One region of the Planococcus maritimus genome, then DNA from elsewhere that is predicted to be linked to it. Evidence: riboswitches for the same ligand, from Rfam matches in the RefSeq annotation. Region 1 holds a riboswitch; the other holds the start of a gene.

Region 1 (7,318 bases):
ATCACAACTTTTCCTGCCTGCAAATCCTTTACTGCTTCTTCGATTGTATTTCGCATCGGTTTGCTCCTTTAAAATCCGTGGCGCCGCAAATACTCGGCGTTCATCGGTTGTTTTGGCGCATGCTCCATAAAACGCTGCACGTATTTCCCGAACATATCGGTTTCGAGATTGACCGAATCGCCTACTTTTTTGCTACCTAAAGTCGTTTCCCCTGCTGTATGGGGGATGAGCGAAACGGTCAAATGGTTTTCGCTGAGCTCGAAAATCGTCAAACTGACGCCATCGATCGCGACAGACCCTTTGACAATAGACTGTGCAAGCAATTCAGCGGGTGCTGCTATATCGATATACAATGCATTTTCCTGAGGGCGCTTGCGCAAGATTTTGCCGACCCCGTCGATATGGCCAGCGACAAGATGCCCACCAAAACGGCCGTTCGCCGCCATCGCCCGCTCGAGGTTGACGGGGCTAGAGGTACTTAATGACGAAAGTGTGGTACCGTGAAAGGTTTCCGGCATGACATCCACCGTAAATCGGCCATTCGACATTGAAGTCACGGTTAAGCACACGCCTTCTACTGAAATGCTGTCGCCGATTTTTGTTTCTTCTAAGACGACATGCGCACGTATCGTCATTTCCATACTGGACGCGCCGCGTTTAATGCCCGCGAGCTGTCCCTTTTCTTCGATAATGCCTGTAAACATGTGTGTCACTCCTTTAAGGTGGAGATGATCTTCAGATCCGTTCCGATTCGTTCAACTTTCTGCGTCTCCAAGCGGACGCCGTTCGACGCTGAACTGGCGTGCAGATCACCGAATACGGAAACCGTTCCTTCGTCGCCGAGAATGATTGGCGCGATATACGTTGCGATTTCATCTACTTGACCGCTTTGCAAGAAAGCGGTGTTGATTTTTTGGCCGCCTTCCACCAGTACCGATAAAACTTTGCGCGCAGCAAGCACTTCCAATGCTGAGGCAATGTCTACATCGGGCGTATCCAGCTGCAGGATTTCGACGTGCTCTGGAAAAGCTCCGCGGCTATCGATATCCACCCCTGATCCAACAATAATCCAAGTAGGGGCATCAGGTACTTGAATAACGTGGCTCTCTATCGGGATACGTAAATGGCGATCCAATACGACACGGATCGGCTGCCTCGGGGAGTCGGCAAACCGATTGGTCAAGCGGGGGTTGTCGAGTGCGACAGTCTGTGCACCGACCAAAATGGCGTCGTGCAGCAAGCGCAGTTTATGAACGTCTTGCTGAACATCCGGCCCTGTAATTTTTTCCGAACGGCCACCGGTTACCGCGATTTTGCCGTCTAAGGTAATGGCGTGTTTCAATGTCACAAAAGGCCGATTCTTGCGGATATAGGTAAAGAACATTCGGTTCAACTCCGCCGCTTGCTGTTCGCAAACGCCGGTCTCTACGATCACCCCGGCGGCTTCAAGCTTTTGAATGCCTTGGCCTGAGACGAGGGGGTTCGGGTCCAGCACCGCGACGACGACACGGCGGATGCCGGCACGAATAATCGCATCCGCGCAAGGGCCTGTCCGGCCATGATGGCTGCAAGGCTCCAATGTCACATACAAATCTGCGCCTTGCGCTTCACCGCCTGCCATATTCAGCGCATGGATTTCTGCATGGGGCTGCCCCGCTTTCAGATGCGCGCCCATGCCGATAATCCGGCCCTCTTTGACAATGACCGACCCGACAAGCGGATTAGGCGAAGTCTGTCCGGCGGCTGATTGCGCCAAATCCAAAGCTTGCTTCATGATTTGCTGATCATCCACTTGATCACGCCTTTCACAACATAATAAAAACCCATTGATAAACCAATGGGTTAGAAGACAATAGGAAATAGAACTATAGATTGCTCTATAATTTCCGTGTTCTTCCTTCTCCCATCCAGACTTTAACTGTCGGCTTTGGACTTGCACCAAATCCTGCCCCGAAAGGCTCACGGGCTTCGGATTGCTCCGTTACCGTCGATTGGGAATTTCACCCGACCCCGAAGGAATACTATTCAGTTGATCATCCACAGTATGCAAAAAAGGCCCCTTTCATAAAAGAAAGGGGGCCTTGAAAGTGCATATCAAAGAAACCTAAGCGATTGCTAGTAGGCTGTTTGACGGTTCTTCTCCCATCCAGACTTTAACTGTCGGCTTTGGACTTGCACCAAATCCTGCCCCGAAAGGCTCACGGGCTTCGGATTGCTCCGTTACCGTCGATTGGGAATTTCACCCGACCCCGAAGAACGCTATAGATGATTATCTGTAAGTTTAGCGCAAGCATCATGTGCTGTCCAGAAAAGAATCCCTATCTGAGGGGCTTTGGTTCATTTCCCAGTGAAACACTAGACAAAGGACTATTCACCACATCGGCCCGCGTTCGTCTGTCAATTCGATCAAAAACGGAAAGATGCCCAGAACCACTAGGAAAGTTGCGAGGAATAAGGCAAGGGAAGCGAACGGCTCAATGCCAAAAGCGACGGAAATGAACATGAGAAGAGGCGCAATAAAGACAAACAAACTTGTCTTTTTACGTGCTTTTACCGTTAAGAATTGATCTTGCCTGCAAGATGGGCAAGTCAAGCTATCCCCGAGTGTGACCAGTCGGCAAACACACTGCACCCAAGTCCATGTCGTTCCGCAATTTTGGCATTTCGGCATCGTTCTTCTCCCCTTTTCGCGTGTTATTTATACATACGAAGAGAAGTGGGATAAGTTCCCAAAATTGTCCCATTATTTCAGATTTTTGGCCACTCGCCCTTTTTTCACATAAAAAAGCACTGCCCCGTATGAGCAGCGCCGAATATTTCTTATAGGTATTCTTTTTCGATGGCTTTTATACTGCGCACAGTATCGATCGGGCGCACGCTGGATTCAATCTGTTCTCGTTTCGGCTCCAAAAATGGCGGCAGCGACAGTTTCTCGCCCAGTGTTTCGTATGGCTCATCACCCATAAAGCCGGGGCCATCCGTTGCCCATTCAAACAATAATCCAGGAGCGACTCGTGCATACAATGATTCAAAGAAGAAACGGTCGACATAGCCGGACGTTGAGAATCCAATTTTCTGCATATGGCTGATCCATTCATCCAATGCTTTTCGGTCCGCTACGCGGAAGGCAGCATGGTGGACCGTACCGAAGCCTTGTTGGCCGGCTGGTAAATCGGCGTTATGTTCGACAATCACTTGCGCTCCGTTGCCGCCTTCACCCATTTCGAACAAATGTAGCGGCCCTTCTTCAGCGATTTCACGCATATGCATCGCTTTCTCCAATACCTCTTTCAAATAATCGAAGCGCTCAATGCGAATATGAATTGGGCCGAGGCCAGTGATGGCAAATTCGAGCGGGACCGGGCCATCTTGCCACGGTGTGCCAGACTCTATCCCTGTATTATGTTCGTCTGATACGAGCATATACTGTTGGTCATCAAAGTCGGCGAATGACAAAGTTTGGATGCCAAATTGCTCGGTGATTGCACTGTGCTGCACTTCGTATTTGTCAAAACGCTTTTCCCAATAACTGAGCGCTTCGTCTGTCGGCACACGAAAAGCCGTTTTGTAAATTTCGTTCGTGCCGTGAGTGCCTTTCGGAATGCCCGGAAAATCAAAGAAGGTCATATCCGTCCCAGCTGAGCCTTTATCATCAGCGAAAAACAAGTGATACGTTTGGATATCATCCTGGTTTACAGTTTTCTTAACCAGTCTCATGCCTAATACATAAGTGAAAAATTCATAGTTCTTTTCTGCGCTGCTCGTAATCGCTGTAACGTGGTGAATCCCTTTCAATTCGTTCATGCATACCGCTCCTTATCATTTCCCATTTTCTCTTCATTGCTTTCTTGTGCTTCATAACCGACTTTCTTCAACTTCTCAATCAATGCCGTTACCTCTTCCGTCTCAAGCCCCGCAAATAATGTATCCATCTGCCGTTCATGTTCCGGGAAGATTCGCTTCATCAATTCTTGCCCGCCGCCTGTCAACAATGCATAGGTCACGCGCCGATCTTCCTTGCACGCTTCCCGTTCGACATAGCCTTTTTGCTCCAATTTATCGACTACATAGGTGATGCTGCTGCTCGCAATCAGCACTCTTTTGCCGATTGCCTGTATCGGCTGGCGTCCTTGGTGATAGAGCAGTTCGAGTACCGAGAATTCCGTCGCATTCAAACCGTATCCAGCCACGTCGCATTTGATGGCATCGTGGATAGCATCCGCGGCGCGAATTAACACAGTTACAGCTTTTAAATTCTGGTTGGAGAACTCCATATATTCCACCTCTTTACTTTGAATTAAAATATCTTTAATTAAAAGTAATTATAACAAGCGCCAGCTATCGGGTCAAGAAAACGGTTTCCAATTACCCCCAATGAAAACTCCCTTCCACTATCTGCGAAAAGGAGTTAGACAGTTATAACTTGAATGTGCCGGTACTATGAGCCAATAATTCATCCCGATCGCTCACAACCCGTCCTGCCAGGATCGCCGTGCTGTTTGTCTGATGCAGCAGTTCCGCTTGGAAAATGGCGGTTCCCTCAGCTAAGCTTTTGATAAAGCGCACTTCCATTTGAATCGTTGAAACTGCGTCACTGCCAAGCGACCGGGAAGCGAGTCCCATGACAATGTCCAAGCCGGACATTATTGCACCGCCGTGCAGCATGTTTTGCATATTATCGTTTGCGGTTATTTTCTCTAAGCGCAGCGACGCTTTGCCGTACTCTACCCAATCAATTTGAAATCCAAGCAACTGGAAATAAGGGCCATTCTCAAATTGCTCAATCAATTGTCTATAGTTCTGTACATTGCGCACAAAATCCCCTCCAGTTCGGTACATTCCCATTATTATAGCATTGCTTTTCAGGCAATCGAGGGGCAGGATTTTTCCATATGGCAACGAATAGTTAAGGATACCTAAAAGGAGGTTTTTGAATGGCACATGAGTTTGACATACTCCCTGGAGCTGAACCGTTCATATTTGAAGGCGGCAACACCGGCATTCTCATCTCGCACGGTTTTACCGGAACAACACAAAGCATGCGTCCGCTGGCGGAGGCTTTTTCACAACAAGGCTATAGTATCTACGCCCCACGCCTGAAAGGGCATGGCACACATTACGAAGACATGGAGACGAGCACCTATCAGGATTGGATCGCTTCTGTCGAAGAAGCTTATGCGTGGTTGATGGAACGCTGCGACAAGATATTTGTTGCAGGCTTGTCGATGGGCGGGACACTGGCGCTTTATATGGCGGAGAACCATCCGGAAATCCGTGGCATTGCCTTGATCAACGCCGCTATCGAAGTGCCGGATATGGAAGGCGTCATGGAATTGCAGGATGTGCGTTTTTTGGACGCTATCGGATCCGATATTAAAAAGCCGGGAGTTACTGAGCTTGCCTATGACAAAACCCCAGTCGCTTCCGTCAAAGAAATTTTGCCTTTCATGGAACTGGTACGTAAAAACCTCTCTGCTATCCATTGCCCCGTAATGCTTTTTGTCTCGCCGGAAGACCATGTGGTACCACCCGGAAATTCCAAATTTATTTACGAGCATATTGCATCTGAGGAAAAAGATATCGTCGAAATGCCAGACAGCTATCATGTGGCGACACTGGACCACGACCAACAACGGATTATTGACGGGACGCTGGACTTTTTCCGTACGTATGAATAAACGATGATTCGCCTACAAAAACAAAAGGACGGAAGGCATTTACGCCTTCCGTCCTTTTGTTTTTTTCTCATTGCCGATGCGAACAAGCTGTTGTCCACCGGCAATAGCTTCCATACCCGTTTCTCCTTTAACGAACAAAAAGCCCTGGCAGCGCCAGGGCTTTGAGATTAAAATGCAGATTCGATGGCATTGACCATTTCGCTGACAGACTGCAGCCCGCCACCGGATAGGTACCAATAATCTGGATCCAAGTAGATGATGTTATCGTTTTGGTAAGCATTCGTTTTCTGTACCAATTCATTTTCCAATGAATCTTTCGCGCTTGCCTCATTGCCGACTGCTGCATTGCGGTCGACAACAAACATCACATCCGGATTCGTATCGAGAATGTATTCATACGTGATGCTTTGGCCATGTATAGAAGCTTCAATGCCTTCGTCTGCTTGCTTCACGCCGAATACATCATGAATGATGCCGAAGCGTGACGCGGCGCCGTATGCACTGACTTTTCCTTCGTTCGCTAAAACAATCAAGCCTTTCTCATCAGAAGTCGAAGTTTTTTCTTTTACGCCTTCGATTTGCTCGTTGATAGCCGTAAGTTCTTCTTCAACCTCTGCTTCCTTGCCAAAAATTTCTCCAACCGTTTCCATATTGGTTGTGAAGGAATTCATATAATCTGTTGTGTCTACGCCCAAGTGGATCGTCGGGGCGATTTCGCTGAATTCGCTATACATCTCTGCTTGGCGCCCGGAGATGATGATCAAGTCCGGATCCATCGCATGAATCGCTTCAAAATCCGCTTCTTTCAATGTTCCGATATTTTCGTATTTCTCCGTATCTTCATATTTCTCCAAATATGTAGGGATATTACCTTGTGCAACGCCTGCTACAGACTCCACATCCAATTGATCCAGTGTATCCAAAATTCCGAAGTCAAAGACGACGACTTTTTCCGGATTTTTCGGCACTTCCGTCTCACCAAGTTCGTGCGTCACTGTCATCGTTTCCGCTTCTGTTGTTTGTGCATCCGCCGTTTGGCTATCGGTTGCCTCTTCTTCTGCCCCACAAGCTGCAAGTACTGCCAACATCGCTAGCATCAAAATTGCCATTGCCCATTTCTTCATTTTATTCCGTCTCCTCTTCTGTTGAAATTGGTGGATGATAGACATCCCTTGCATTATGTAATCTTGCTTCTCCCACTTTCGAAAACTTGCAGCAAAATGATCCGTTGATACTGATAATCATTATCACTTAACTACATTCATTAGTATAGCAGAATAAAAACCTTTTTCAATAACTAAATGAGAATTATTTTCATTTGATTTCGGGATGAACTAATGAAAGACTTTTATTTTCTTGAATTACTCAATTGAAAAAGACCCAAACTGAACTGAGCCAGTTTCGGCGCAGCCCAGTAATGGGTCTTTTTATCATTCAGTATCTTTAAAAGTTTCTTGCAGGATGTAATAGGATTCTTTCAATCGTTCTTGTGTCTCCGGCAATTCCCAGGCTTCCCAAGAATAAACCTTGCTGTCCTCAAGTCCCATTGACTCTAATTTGTTCCCACTTGCATCCTCCAACAAGGCTGCGGCTTTAATGCCTTTTACTGTCATGCTTGCTTCAATGCCATCCTTTTGCAA
Region 2 (7,318 bases), 1.5 Mb from region 1:
AAGCGATTTTGCGCCGTTCTTCCGCCTATTCGCCATCTACAAGTTCGACCGTTTCAAAAGACCTGGTCGTTTTTCCACATTTGACGATTGACCACGATGCACACCGAGTAACAGCAGATGGCGTGGAAGTAAATTTGACGCCGAAAGAATACGAGCTATTGTATTTCCTGGCAAAATCGCCGGATAAAGTATTTGACCGGGAGCATTTACTGAAAGAAGTATGGCATTATGACTTTTTCGGTGATTTGCGTACGGTGGACACACATGTTAAACGCTTGCGCGAAAAACTCAATCGGGTGTCGGAATCCGCCGCTAAGATGATCGTCACCGTCTGGGGTGTCGGATACAAATTCGAGGTTGGCAATGAATAGAATATGGAATAGCATCGTCGGGAAGCTGTGGGTAACCATTTTGCTTCTCGTTTCCTTTGTCCTTTTTATTGTGACGGTGCTGCTATTGGAGTTTCTCGGGAACTTCCACAGCGAGACAGTAGAAGAAGCGCTTCATAATGAGGCGAATATGATCGCCAGGATTTTTAATGACCACGATGAGGAAGGCAATTTGTCGATCGTAGATGAAGTGCTAGGTCCAGAAACGAATGCCGTCATCGCTTCACAGCCGGGGGATATTGCCTATTATTTGCACGATGGCTTGAATGGTGATGAAATCAGGGAAAAGATCGTCAGCGAACAAGAATTCCAAAAAGTATTTGAGAGCGATGAAGCAGTCACTAAGGAAATGCTGCTGCCGTCGTTATCGGAAGCGGACCGAATGGAGTCGTATATCGTTATGGCATCCCCTCTTCAAACAGGGGATGGGCTTCACGGAACGGTATTTATTTACCAATCACTGGAAGTTATGGACCGGACTGCTGAACGGACGACCAATATCGTATTTTTATCCGCATTTATCGCGCTATTGCTGACGACGTTCTTTGCCTTTTTCTTATCAACACGTATCACTTCTCCGCTGCGCAATATGCGCGAAGGAGCATTTGAGTTGGCGAAAGGGAATTTTGACACAAAAATGAAAGTTTCTTCTGGAGATGAAATCGGCCAGTTAGCGATTGCTTTTAACCAAATGGGTCGCCAGTTAAAACATCATCTCGAAGTGATCAATCAGGAAAAAGAACAGCTATCGAGCATTTTGACTTCGATGGCAGATGCGGTCATTACGTTCAATCAGGATAAGACCATCTTATTAAGTAACCCGCCAGCAGAGAAGCTGCTCCGCCAGTGGCTTTCTAAAGATGGCACGTCAAATGCCCAAGCACTGCCGTCGGAAATGCTTCATATGCTCGACCATGTTTTGATGTTCCAAGAAGAAATTGAAGAAGAATTGGAAATTGAAGGTGCTTATTATGCGGTGAACTTCAGCCCGCTTTACAGTGGCGAGAGCATACGGGGAGCGGTAGCTGTACTTCATAACATGACTGAGCAGCACCGGCTCGAGAAGCTGCGAGAAGATTTTATCGCCAATGTGTCTCATGAACTCCGTACGCCGATCGCCATGCTTCAGGGCTATAGTGAAGCCTTGCTTGATGATGTCGGCGCAAGTGAAGAAGAGCGCAATGAAATGACGAAAATTATTTACGAGGAATCCCAGCGTATGGGGCGCCTGGTGACCGATCTATTGAACTTGGCCAGACTGGAATCCGGCCATATGCGCCTCTACAAAGAATTGGTGCAATTCAATAATGCGATTGAGCGGATGACCTTGAAGTTTAGCCAAGCTGCAAAAGAAAAAGGTATCGAATTAAGCTTTGCTACTGATCTCGATGACTGGTCGGCGGCTGAGTTGGACGAAGACCGCATCGAACAGGTCATGACGAATCTGATCGACAATGCACTTCGCCACACGCCACAAGGAGGGCAAGTACAAGTACTTGTCGAAAATATGGGAGACTACGCAAAAGTGTCAATCAATGATACCGGGGCCGGAATCTCTGACGAGGATCTGGAGTTCGTCTTCGAGCGTTTCTACAAAGCGGACAAAGCCAGAACGCTCGGCAAAGGCGGCACAGGACTCGGCCTTGCGATTGCCAGCAATATCATCAAAGCACATTCAGGAGAAATCCGCGCCGAAAGCAAATTTGGCGAAGGCACTTCGTTTATCTTTACCTTGCCATTGAAGGCAATGTAACTTTTCTGTTGTCGAGACGACTAATCCAAGGAACGGGGGGAGTTGCGTGAATGACTCCGTGTTTCATCGGCTATACGATCAATACCATCAGGATGTCTTTCAGTTTTTGGTGTATTTAGTGAAAGATCGGCATGTAGCGGAAGATTTAATGCATGAAGTTTATGTGAAGGTGCTGCGCGCTTATGACCGGTTCCAAGGAAAAAGTTCAGAAAAGACCTGGCTTTTTTCGATTGCTAAAAACGTCGCCATCGACCATTTCCGCAAAAATGCTGTGAGGAAAAAACATTCGCTGGATTTCTTCGACTGGGAAACTCAACAATTGGTTTCAACTGAACGCATACCGGAAGAAGTCTCCTTGCTCAATGAAGACAAGATCCGTTTGTATCAAATGCTCGATCTGTGTACAGGCGATCAGAAACTGGTCATTGTTATGCGTTTTTTCCAAGATCTCTCCATTGCGGAAACGGCTGAAGTCCTGGAGTGGTCGGAAGGCAAAGTCAAAACGACACAACACCGGGCAATCCGGTCCCTCCGCCAAAAATTACGAGAAGCAGAAGGGGGAGGAGAATATGCCGAATGACAAATGGAACGATGAAGAAATCGAAAATTTGTTGCGGGATTTCCCCAAAATACAGGATAATCGGCCCAAAGCCGAAGTGTATAAACGTGTATCGCAGACACAGTATGTTCCGAAGCAGCCTAAGCGCTGGCTGCCATTACTCGTCGCTATCATTGCGTTTTTGAGCATCACGGTGCTGGCGGTTTCCTTGCTGCAGCAAAATGGAAACGACTCTAGCAGCAGCGAGACTGAAAGTGACGATGCAGAATCGATGATGACAGCAGATGAGGCTCAAACAGAACAAACGGAACAATCCATTGATGAGCCTGAAGAGGCAGCCAGTATGGTTATAGAAGAACCGGAAGCCTTGCGTACAGCAGTGTATGAACAAGACCTAGCAGACGCTCAAATCCTCCGAATCGGCCTGGCTCAAAGAGGTTACGTAGTGCCGGTGAGTTTTATCATTCCAAAACAATCCGTTGATGAGACAGAACCGACTTCGCTCGAATTGTATGAAGCATTTGCGGAACAAATCGACGAATCAAAATTGGGCTTTGATGAGTATCATCCATATGAGGGAATCTTGCAGCAAGACGGTGCGATTATCAGCCATTTCCTCCCAGAGAATCATAATTATGACCAAGGATCGGCTGCTACCTTGCTGTATCTTCACAGTTTAGAAGAAACCTTCTTCGGCGAGGAGGAAATTCGCGTACTAAATGTCTCGGGAGAACCTGCGCAATTAGCACACGTGGGAATGGTTGAACCAATTCTTCCGGGAGTTCAAGGCCAAAGTTATTATTTGATCGCTTCGTCTACAGAAGACTGGTATTTGGCTCCATCTTACGGCTTGTCTGAAGCGAGCGTTGAAGATGCGCTCATCGCGCTTCAGCAAGCACCGAATGATGATTATCGTTCACCGGTACCGGATGGCATCGAATACGATGTGGACATGAATGGCACAAATGCCCTCGTGACATTCGAAGAGACCTTAGACCTTGAGTCACTAGAGGGAATAGAGGCGATGCGCTTAATCGAAAGCCTGGCGCTTACTGCACAGTCTTACGATGCCTCGCTGACAATAGTCAATACGGTCCAGTCCGAGTGGTCAGGCTTCGATTTTTCCGAAGAACTTGAATTGCCGGTTTCGCCCAACCGCATGGACTGGCCATAAAAATAAAAAGACAGCAATGTAAGCACTATGGTTTACATTGCTGTCTTTTTTTTATAAACTTAACTTGTATAAAAAAATATCGATTCATCTTCGGGGCAGGGTGCAATTCCCTACCGGCGGTAATTGGACGTTTCGGTCCATCAGCCCGCGAGCCGTAAAAAGCAGGATTTGGTGAAATTCCAAAGCCGACAGTATAGTCTGGATGGGAGAAGGTGAAGGTACGGACGCATGCCGTTTTTATATGGCGGACCGTTTATTTCAGTGTGCCTGACTCTCCCTTAAGTGATTATTACTTAAGGGATTTTTTGTGGCAACATGCGTTTCGAACCTTTCTTCTGGTGAATCACGACAAGGAGAGAGGAACATGAAGAACAAAAAATTGCAATCGATGATTGTCATCGGTATGCTGAGCAGCATCTCATTTGTGTTGATGCTATTCAATTTTCCACTGCCGGCCTTGCCTGCATTTTTGAAAGTGGATTTCAGTGATGTGCCTGCGCTGATAGCAGCGATCACGATGGGACCAGTTGCTGGTGTTTTAGTAGCATTCTTTAAAAACGTATTGGACTGGATCTTTTCAGGGAGTCCGACTGGTGTGCCTGTAGGGCATATGGCGAACTTTGCGACGAGCCTATTGTTCATTTTGCCGGTCTATGCGATCTATCGCAAAGTATCTACTAAAAAAGGAATCGCATTCGGCTTGGTGATCGGTACATTTTCTATGGCCATCGGCATGAGTTTGTTGAATTACTTCGTTTTCCTGCCGATGTATACGTATTTCCTCAACATGCCTGAACAAACAGGCAATGCCTTGTATACAACGATTGTGCTCGGCATCTTGCCGTTTAACTTGATCAAAGGTCTTGCGCTTACGACGGTTATTTTATTGATCTTCGGCAGCATGCATACCTGGATTGAAAAACAACGTTCCTATTATTTATCATAAAAAAAAGCGGTTGGAAGATTCATCTTCCAACCGCTTTTTCTATTGATCCATACGCTAATCAGTCTTCGTATTTAAGTGGATCTCCTTCAAATGCCTCGTCTGCCACCTTGATGGAATCGGTCGGGCATCCTTCAAATGCGTCTTCCATATCTTCCATTAGCTCATCTGGCACTTGTTCAGTCCCCGTGTTATCATCAAGAATAACGAAGGCGATGCCCTCATCATCATAATCGTAAATGTCTGGTGCTGCTGCTCCGCAAGCTCCGCATGCGATACACGTATCTTTATCAACAATGGTATATTTAGCCATTCTAGTTCCTCTCCTTTATCTCCGAACAAGTTCAGTTATACTATCGTGTTTATTCTATAGATGTTTTATATTTTTTTCAACCCAAAACCGCCGGGAGGTTTATTCAGTGCGATTCGATGAAGTCGTTTTAGCAATCATGAAAGCGGTAGACGGTCAACGGACCGTTTCTTCCCCTTATCATTTAATTAAAGGAAAGAAATCAGGTCAAACGATTCAAGACATCGGCTATTTCGGCCTGCATCCTTATTTTGCCGTGCTTCCGAAACTGGACAAAAAAGACTACCTGGACTCTATTGAGAGGCTGCAGGCGCAAGGGCTATTGGTGCCGGATGACAATAGCATTCAGCTTCATCAATCTGCCATCGACTTAAAATTGCCGACTACACCATTAAATGGCTGGAAATACAGGGGCAATGAGAGGCGTTTTTTTTCGCGTTTATCTTTGATAGTGCAAACAATGTCCAATTTTATGCAAGACCATAAACGTTTTGATCCGGTGGTGACAGATGAAGCGGTGCAGTCCTGGACCAAGTCTTATTTACACCGAATCGATTTTCGTTCACCGGAGGTCCAAGCCGTTTTCAAGCTTCAAATTGAAGTCAGCTTGGCGTTAGCAAAGACTGACGAAATGCATAAAGATATTTTGATGGCGCGACTGTCTGGGTATGGGGTCGGTGGGCTTACTTGGGACCAACTGGCAGCAAAACATCACCGACTGCCAATTGATATGAAAATTGCAGCAGTCGCAGCTTTACATGCTTGGCTAGATGTCCTAGAAGGCATGGAATACCCATTGTTAACAGGACTACTCGAAGGCATCGTGCAGAAATCCGCTTTGACGGAATCGGCTAAGCGAACACAAAACCTATACGAACGTGGATTCTCACTGAGCCAAATAGCAGAACTCAGGCAATTGAAGACCAGCACAATTGAAGACCATTTCGTTGAGTTGGCGATGAATGACCCGGCCTTTAGCCCAGCTTCATTTATGGATGACGAGTTATTTGAATCGATCCGTCGAATCAGCAAAGAAATGAAGACAATGCGCCTGCGGGATATTAAAGAGCGCTTGCCGGACGCGAGTTATTTCCAAATCCGCCTTGCATTGGCAGTGAGAGGAGAAGCTATATGAATCTTGAAAAATTGCTATATGAGGCATATGGCTATACAGAGTTCCGCCCTGGCCAAAAACAAGTGATTGAACAAGTGTTGTCTGGACGCGATGTTTTGGCGCTGTTGCCGACTGGAATGGGCAAATCCCTATGTTATCAATTGCCCGGAAAAGTGCTGCCAGGAGCTATCGTCATCGTCTCGCCGCTGTTATCGCTTATGCAAGACCAAGTAGCCCAATTAAAGAAAATGGGGGAAAAATCGGTTGTCGCTATCAATTCCTTTATGAAAGCGGAAGATCGTGAAAAGGTTTGGAATACACTCAGCAATTACAAATTTATCTTCGTCGCGCCTGAAATGCTTGTGCAGCCTTTTGTGCTTGATAAATTGAAAGCACTAGGCATCTCTTTGCTCGTTGCGGATGAAGCGCATTGCATCTCTCAATGGGGGTTTGATTTCCGTCCGGACTACCTGCGCATTGCCGAAGTATTGCCCAAACTTGGCAATCCTCAAACTCTGGCACTAACCGCTACAGCGACCGACAAAGTGACCCATGAAATCAAGCAGTACTTGAAATTAAGCAACCCATTCATCTATGCGCATCCGATGGACCGTCAAAACATTAGTTACGATATCCACAAATTTGAAAATGACAGTGACAAGCTAAAAGCATTCCTTGAAATAGTGGCTGCATACGGGGGACCGGGAATCATCTATGCTGGTACAAGGAGGAAATCCCAGGAACTGGCGGGGAAACTGCTAGCGCTTGGAATCAGGGCAGCATTTTATCACGGAGGCATGGAACAACAAGACCGTATTTTCGTCCAGCAGCAGTTTGCGAATAAGGAACTGGAATGGGTATGCGCCACCAATGCATTCGGTATGGGTGTTCATATTCCTGATATCCGTCACGTTATCCATTTTCAACTGCCTTCTTCTATAGAAGGCTATGTACAGGAAGTTGGTCGAGCGGGGCGGGACAATTTGCCTTCACTTGCGACTTTACTTTACGCTGCAGGTGATGAACGACTGGTAGAAAGTTTAATCATGGACGAGTTGCCGGAACGGCATGAAATC

What was found. A riboswitch is a leader RNA that binds a small molecule or an ion and turns the genes downstream of it on or off. The one in region 1 is predicted to bind FMN.
Region 2: another riboswitch for FMN. It lies ahead of BBI11_RS09430 (ECF transporter S component); the one in region 1 lies ahead of ribD (bifunctional diaminohydroxyphosphoribosylaminopyrimidine deaminase/5-amino-6-(5-phosphoribosylamino)uracil reductase RibD).

Annotation. Positions count from the first base shown of each region.
Region 1 is NZ_CP016538.2:405,891-413,208, reverse strand. It holds gene BBI11_RS02210 (bifunctional 3,4-dihydroxy-2-butanone-4-phosphate synthase/GTP cyclohydrolase II) at 1-56, opposite strand, end outside; gene ribE (riboflavin synthase) at 69-704, opposite strand; gene ribD (bifunctional diaminohydroxyphosphoribosylaminopyrimidine deaminase/5-amino-6-(5-phosphoribosylamino)uracil reductase RibD) at 710-1,792, opposite strand; FMN riboswitch at 1,892-2,022, opposite strand; FMN riboswitch at 2,131-2,261, opposite strand; gene BBI11_RS02195 (TIGR04104 family putative zinc finger protein) at 2,372-2,671, opposite strand; gene BBI11_RS02190 (ring-cleaving dioxygenase) at 2,821-3,804, opposite strand; gene BBI11_RS02185 (MarR family winged helix-turn-helix transcriptional regulator) at 3,801-4,274, opposite strand; gene BBI11_RS02180 (PaaI family thioesterase) at 4,417-4,839, opposite strand; gene BBI11_RS02175 (alpha/beta hydrolase) at 4,935-5,678, shown strand; gene BBI11_RS16425 (hypothetical protein) at 5,682-5,843, shown strand; gene BBI11_RS02170 (siderophore ABC transporter substrate-binding protein) at 5,846-6,802, opposite strand; gene BBI11_RS02165 (hypothetical protein) at 7,109-7,318, opposite strand, start outside.
Region 2 is NZ_CP016538.2:1,863,267-1,870,584, reverse strand. It holds gene BBI11_RS09450 (response regulator transcription factor) at 1-371, shown strand, start outside; gene BBI11_RS09445 (ATP-binding protein) at 364-2,142, shown strand; gene sigX (RNA polymerase sigma factor SigX) at 2,189-2,722, shown strand; gene BBI11_RS09435 (hypothetical protein) at 2,712-3,875, shown strand; FMN riboswitch at 3,958-4,093, shown strand; gene BBI11_RS09430 (ECF transporter S component) at 4,240-4,821, shown strand; gene BBI11_RS09425 (ferredoxin) at 4,880-5,131, opposite strand; gene BBI11_RS09420 (YpbB family protein) at 5,238-6,263, shown strand; gene BBI11_RS09415 (RecQ family ATP-dependent DNA helicase) at 6,260-7,318, shown strand, end outside.